2 linked regions of the Methylibium petroleiphilum PM1 genome follow. Each later gene encodes a partner of the first gene's protein in a complex. Links are inferred from orthologs where the notes say so. Each region holds a gene or a part of one and is shown in the gene's direction. Other genes may lie near its edges.

What was found. The genes of interacting proteins can lie anywhere in the genome.
Region 2: the proteins of rpsG (region 1) and tig are in contact, whole or in part, in a crystal structure (PDB 3GTY), measured with the Thermotoga maritima proteins. The link is inferred for Methylibium petroleiphilum PM1 from one-to-one orthologs. Residues at the interface, in WP_004081843.1 of Thermotoga maritima: Lys34, Lys52, Lys55, Glu59, Arg62, Gln63, Glu66, Asn67, Lys69, Val71, Arg95, Ala109, Lys110, Lys111, Gly112, Arg113, Pro114, Glu117, Glu121, Ile124, Ala125, Tyr127, Asn128, Asn129, Thr130, Gly131, Lys135, Asp139, Arg142, Met143; in WP_004081061.1 of Thermotoga maritima: Glu122, Val124, Val129, Leu130, Tyr133, Glu188, Gly259, Ile262, Tyr263, Glu266, Ser270, Glu273, Gln274, Glu277, Arg308, Gln311, Ile312, Ser315, Tyr316, Glu325, Arg329, Arg336, Leu363, Phe366, Trp367, Arg373, Leu377, Arg381, Leu384, Glu387.

The regions. Positions count from the first base shown.
Region 1 is NC_008825.1:3,651,695-3,654,828, reverse strand. What follows is about bases 106-2,962. They hold rpsG (30S ribosomal protein S7), read left to right. Parts: upstream 106-1,227; coding sequence 1,228-1,698; downstream 1,699-2,962. Other genes in these bases: fusA (elongation factor G), read left to right, coding at 1,772-2,962; rpsL (30S ribosomal protein S12), read left to right, coding at 713-1,090; MPE_RS17425 (PIN domain-containing protein), read right to left, coding at 106-467. In the rest of the region: more of MPE_RS17425, read right to left, coding at 1-105; more of fusA, read left to right, coding at 2,963-3,134.
Region 2 is NC_008825.1:1,395,330-1,398,483, forward strand. The notes cover bases 206-3,082. They hold tig (trigger factor), read left to right. Parts: upstream 206-930; coding sequence 931-2,235; downstream 2,236-3,082. Other genes in these bases: MPE_RS06485 (efflux RND transporter permease subunit), read left to right, coding at 206-712; clpP (ATP-dependent Clp endopeptidase proteolytic subunit ClpP), read left to right, coding at 2,363-2,971; clpX (ATP-dependent Clp protease ATP-binding subunit ClpX), read left to right, coding at 3,076-3,082. In the rest of the region: more of MPE_RS06485, read left to right, coding at 1-205; more of clpX, read left to right, coding at 3,083-3,154. UniProt on the Bacillus subtilis protein: Involved in protein export. Acts as a chaperone by maintaining the newly synthesized protein in an open conformation. Functions as a peptidyl-prolyl cis-trans isomerase.

The DNA.
Region 1 (3,134 bases):
GTGGGGCGGTTAGCTTCAGCGGCAGCCTCGGCGCTGACGGTCATGCTGGCCTGCCAATGAGTGGGTGTGAGTACACGCAAACCAGTTGGCGCGGCGCGCCGTGCCAGCTTGAGCAGCGCCCGATCCCGGGTCAACAGCCAAGTGACGTGGCGCGCCAATGCGAGATCGATGAACATCTGGTCGTCGGGGTCCGTGCAGCGCAGCGAACAGCCCGGGACGGTGTCAGTGTCTACCTGGGCCCAACGCGCCCAGGCGGCCTCAAGGCGGGCGACATCAGGCGACCACGCGCTCAGGCTGGGGCTTGCGAACAGCCGCCGGTGCTCGAGCAGCATCGCGGGTGTGGCGATCCAGCGGAGCGTGCCGCACTCGATTGCCCGCCCGAAGGCAGCGCCCGGGTCCTGGAAAACGAGCCAGTCCAAGATCGCATTGGTGTCGATGACCGCGTTGGGCGGAGGGGCTGCTGTCATGGAGAAGGGGGAGAGGCGACCGACGGAGGCAGGCCCTCTTGCTTGCGGGCAATGTTCGACACGAATATACTGTCAGGCTTTTCGGCAGATTCTGCTGCGCTCTTTGCTGGGCGACCTGCGCCGCGCTTCCTGAATCGTCCTCGCTCGAGGGCCCAGGCGCGCATCCCGGGTTGGTTCCGTCTGGAGGCGTCGCGCATGACACCGGAAGACCTGAACCAGTAACTTCAAACGGGAACAAGTTACCCATGCCAACCATCAACCAGCTCGTGCGCCACGGTCGCCAGACCGAGGTCACGAAGTCGAAGTCGCCTGCGATGCAGGGCGGCCCGCAGCGTCGGGGCGTCTGCACGCGCGTCTACACCACCACGCCGAAGAAGCCGAACTCGGCGCTCCGGAAGGTCGCCAAGGTGCGCCTGACCAACGGGTTCGAGGTCATCTCCTACATCGGCGGCGAAGGCCACAACCTGCAGGAGCACAGCGTGGTGCTCGTGCGCGGCGGCCGGGTCAAGGACTTGCCGGGCGTGCGCTACCACATCGTGCGCGGTTCGCTCGATCTGCAGGGTGTGAAGGACCGCAAGCAGTCGCGCTCCAAGTACGGCGCGAAGCGCCCGAAGAAGGCGTAAGACTGCGCCAGAGGATCGTCGGCCGCGAGGCCGGTGTCGGATGGCCCGCCGCAGGCGGGTCGAGTAAGTGGGTGGCCCCGGTGTGTGGCTGCCCGAGGCGCCCGAACGGCGCCGACTGAAGCACAGAAGGAAGAGAAATGCCCCGTCGTCGCGAAGTACCCAAGCGTGAGATCCTGCCGGACCCGAAGTTCGGCAACGTCGATCTCTCGAAGTTCATGAACGTGATCATGGAATCCGGCAAGAAGGCCGTGGCCGAGCGCATCATCTACGGCGCCCTCGAGACCGTCGAGAAGAAGGCCAACCGTGATCCGCTCGAGGTCTTCATCACCGCGCTGAACAACGTGAAGCCGATGGTCGAAGTGAAGTCTCGCCGTGTCGGCGGTGCGAACTACCAAGTTCCCGTGGAAGTTCGCCCCGTTCGTCGCATGGCGCTGGCGATGCGCTGGCTCAAGGAGTCGGCTCGCAAGCGCAGCGAGAAGTCGATGGCCCAGCGTCTCGCGAATGAACTGCTCGAGGCCTCGGAAGGCCGCGGCGGCGCAATGAAGAAGCGCGATGAAGTTCACCGCATGGCCGAAGCCAATAAGGCGTTCTCGCACTTCCGCTTCTAAGTCTCTTTTGGTCCCCGGCCGCTCTTCGGGTTTGTACGAACCCGCGAGCGGCCCCTGTATTTGGAGTCACACCATGGCCCGCAAGACCCCCATCGAGCGCTACCGCAACATCGGTATCTCTGCGCACATCGATGCCGGCAAGACCACCACCACCGAGCGCATCCTGTTCTACACCGGCGTGAACCACAAGATCGGTGAAGTGCACGATGGCGCGGCGACCATGGACTGGATGGAGCAGGAGCAGGAGCGCGGCATCACGATCACGTCGGCTGCCACCACCTGTTTCTGGAAGGGCATGGAGCTGGCCTTTCCCGAGCACCGCATCAACATCATCGACACCCCGGGGCACGTCGACTTCACCATCGAGGTGGAGCGCTCGATGCGCGTGCTCGATGGCGCCTGCATGGTTTACTGTGCCGTGGGCGGCGTGCAGCCGCAGTCGGAGACGGTCTGGCGCCAGGCCAACAAGTACAAGGTGCCGCGCCTGGCGTTCGTCAACAAGATGGACCGCACCGGTGCGAACTTCTACAAGGTCTATGACCAGATGAAGGTTCGCCTGAAGGCGAACCCGGTGCCCATCGTGCTGCCGATCGGTGCCGAGGAGAACTTCACCGGTGTGATCGACCTCATCAAGATGAAGGCGATCATCTGGGATGAAGCCTCCCAGGGCATGAAGTTCAACTACGAGGACATCCCCGCTGACCTGCAGGCCGAGTCGCAGAAGTGGCGCGAGAACATGGTCGAGGCTGCGGCCGAGGCCAGCGAAGAGCTGATGAACAAGTATCTCGAATCGGGCGAACTGACCGAGGCGGAGATCAAGTTCGGCATCCGCACGCGCACGATCGCCGCCGAGATCCAGCCGATGTTCTGTGGCACCGCCTTCAAGAACAAGGGCGTGCAGCGCATGCTCGACGGCGTGATCGACTTCATGCCGTCGCCGATCGACATTCCCCCGGTTCCCGGCCATGACGACGACGACAAGGAAGTGGTTCGTCGTGCGGCCGATGACGAGAAGTTCGCCGCGCTGGCTTTCAAGCTGATGACCGACCCCTACGTCGGCCAACTCACCTTCGTGCGCGTCTATTCGGGTGTGCTGAAGTCCGGTGATTCGGTTTTCAACCCGATCCGAGGCAAGAAGGAGCGCATCGGGCGGATCCTGCAGATGCATGCCAACCAGCGCGAAGAGATCAAGGAGATCCTGGCCGGCGACATCGCGGCCTGCGTGGGCCTGAAGGAAGTGACCACGGGCGAGACGCTGTGCGATCCGGACGCGATCATCACGCTCGAGAAGATGATCTTCCCCGAGCCGGTGATCTCGCAGGCCGTCGAGCCCAAGACCAAGGCCGACCAGGAGAAGATGGGCATCGCCCTGGGTCGTCTGGCTCAGGAAGACCCGTCGTTCCGCGTGCGCACCGATGAAGAGTCCGGCCAGACCA
Region 2 (3,154 bases), 2.3 Mb from region 1 along the record:
CCAGATCGCCAAGGTCGGTTTCACCTGGGAGCCGGGCGTGCTGTGGCGAGAGGGGCGGCATTACGCCGTCACCGTGCAGGGCGACGTGGCCGAAGGCCTGCAGGGCGCCACCGTGACGGCGCAGCTGTGGCCACAGCTCGAACAGCTGAGCCGGCGCATGCCGCCGGGCTACACGATCGAGATCGCCGGCGCGGTGGAAGAGAGCAGCAAGGGCCAGGGGTCGATCGCCGCCGGGGCGCCGCTGATGCTGTTCATCATGTTCACGCTGCTGATGCTGCAGCTGCACAGCTTCAGCCGCGCGGTGCTCGTGTTCCTGACCGGTCCGCTGGGCATCGCCGGGGTGGCGGCCGCGCTGCTGCTGCTGGGGCGGCCGTTCGGCTTCGTCGCATTGCTGGGTGTGATCGCGCTGAGCGGCATGATCATGCGCAACTCGGTGATCCTGATCGACCAGATCGAGCAGGATCGCGCCCGTGGCATCCCGGCCTGGACGGCCATCGTGGAGTCGGCCGTGCGGCGCTTCCGACCGATCGTGCTGACGGCCGCCGCCGCGGTGCTGGCGATGATCCCGCTGACCCGCAGCGTGTTCTGGGGGCCGATGGCGGTGGCGATCATGGGCGGGCTGATCGTCGCCACCGCACTGACGTTGCTGGCCCTGCCGGCGATGTATGCGGCGTGGTTCAGGGTCCGGCGCCCCGAACTGGAAGCCGGCTAAAATCGCCGGTCGTCCGAATCGGGGCCCCGGCGAAGCGGTGCACCGAACTCGACCGAACTCGACGACAAGGGCCGGCGGGCCCTTGTTCAATTTCCAGCGCGGGTGGCGAAATTGGTAGACGCACCAGGTTTAGGTCCTGACGCCCGCAAGGGTGTGCGGGTTCGAGTCCCGCCCCGCGCACCACACGCATCCTTCAGTCCAGCGAGAGAGTACAGATCATGGCTGTCACCGTCGAAACCCTCGAGAAGCTCGAGCGCCGCATCACCCTCATCCTGTCGGCCGACACGATCAAGAACGAGGTCGAAATGCGCCTGAAGCGCCTGGCCAAGACGGTCAAGGCCGACGGCTTCCGCCCCGGCAAGGTGCCGATGAGCGTGGTGGCGCAACGCTATGGCTACTCGGTCCAGTACGAGGTGATGAACGACAAAGTCGGCGAGGCCTTCAGCAAGGCCGCCAACGAGGCGCAGCTGCGCGTCGCCGGCGCGCCGCGTATCTCCGAGAAGGAAGGTGCACCCGAAGGCGAGCTGGCCTTCGACGCGACCTTCGAGGTCTATCCGGACGTGAAGATCGGCGACCTGTCGGCCACCGAGATCGACCGCGTGAGCACCGAGGTGACCGATGCCGCGATCGACAAGACGCTGGACATCCTGCGCAAGCAGCGCCGCACCTTCGCGCAGCGCGCGGCGAGCGAAGGCGCGGTCGACGGCGATCGCGTGACGATCGACTTCGAGGGCAAGATCGACGGGGTGCCGTTCGACGGTGGCAAGGCCGAGGGGTTCCAGTTCATCCTTGGCGAAGGCCGCATGCTGGAGGCCTTCGAGAAGGCGGTGCGCGGTATGAAGACCGGCGAGTCCAAGACCTTCCCGCTGCAGTTCCCCGACGACTACCAGGGCAAGGAAGTGGCCGGCAAGGAGGCTGACTTCCTGGTGACGCTGACCAAGATCGAGGCACAGCACCTGCCGGAGGTCGACGAGGCGTTCGCGCAGTCGTTGGGGATCCAGGACCCGACCCTCGAAGGCCTGCGCGCCGACATCCGCAAGAACCTCGAGCGCGAGGTCAAGAACCGCCTGATCGCCCGCAACAAGTCGGCGGTGATGGAGGCCCTGATCAAGGTGGCCGACCTCGACCTGCCGAAGGCGCTGGTGCAGAACGAGACCGATCGCATGATCGAGGGCGCCCGCGCCGACCTGAAGCAGCGTGGCATCAAGGACGCCGACAAGGCGCCGATCCCCGCCGAGATCTTCCACGAACAGGCCGAGCGGCGAGTGCGCCTGGGCCTGGTGGTGGCGGAGCTGGTGCGCACGAACCAACTGCAGGCCAAGGGCGAGCAGATCGGGGCGCACATCGAGGAGATGGCGCTGAGCTACGAGAAGCCCGAGGAGGTCCGCCGTTGGTACTTCGGCGACCGGCAGCGCCTGGCCGAGGTCGAGGCCCTGGTGGTCGAGAACAACGTCACCGAGTTCGTGCTGTCGAAGGCCAAGGTCAGCGACAAGCAGCTGCCGTTCGACGAGTTGATGGTCTGACCCGGCAACGCTGTCTCCGAAGGCGCCGTGCCGCGAGGCCGGCGCCTTCTTGCCATCTCTCGAGGCTTGCTCTTGACGCGACATAATCAAGCCGCATCTGAAGCAGGTCGTCGAATCAAGGAGTGCCATGAGCGCGCTGGAAACACAGAATCTGGGCATGGTGCCCGTCGTCATCGAGCAGTCGGGCCGCGGCGAACGCGCCTACGACATCTACAGCCGTCTGCTGCGCGAGCGCGTGATCTTCCTGGTCGGTCCAGTCAACGACCAGACCGCCAATCTGGTGGTGGCGCAGCTGCTGTTCCTGGAGAGCGAGAACCCCGACAAGGACATCTCGCTGTACATCAACTCCCCGGGCGGCTCGGTCAGCGCCGGTCTGTCGATCTTCGACACCATGCAGTTCATCAAGCCCGACGTGTCGACGCTGTGCATGGGCATCGCGGCGAGCATGGGGGCTTTCCTGCTGGCCGCCGGCGCCAAGGGCAAGCGCTTCGCGCTGCCGAACTCGCGCGTGATGATCCACCAGCCCTCGGGCGGGGCCCAGGGCCAGGCGACCGACATCGAGATCCAGGCGCGCGAGATCCTGAAGCTGCGCGAGAGTCTCAACGGCATCCTGGCCGAGCGCACCGGCCAGCCCCTGGAGAAGATCCGCGCGGACTCGGAGCGCGACTACTTCATGTCGGCCGAGGAAGCCACCGGCTACGGCCTGATCGACAAGGTGATTGCGCAGCGCGCCTGACCCGACTGGCCGGGTAACTGGGTGGGCAACGGGGCCTTTTTCGACACCAAGGCCCCGTTTTCTTTTCCCTTATCATTCTTGTCACTCCCCAGACGGCTCGTCCCATGCCCGAGAAAAAAGGCTCCTCCAGCGAAAAAGTGCTGTATTGCTCGTTCTGCGGGAAGAGTCAGCACGAGGTGAAGA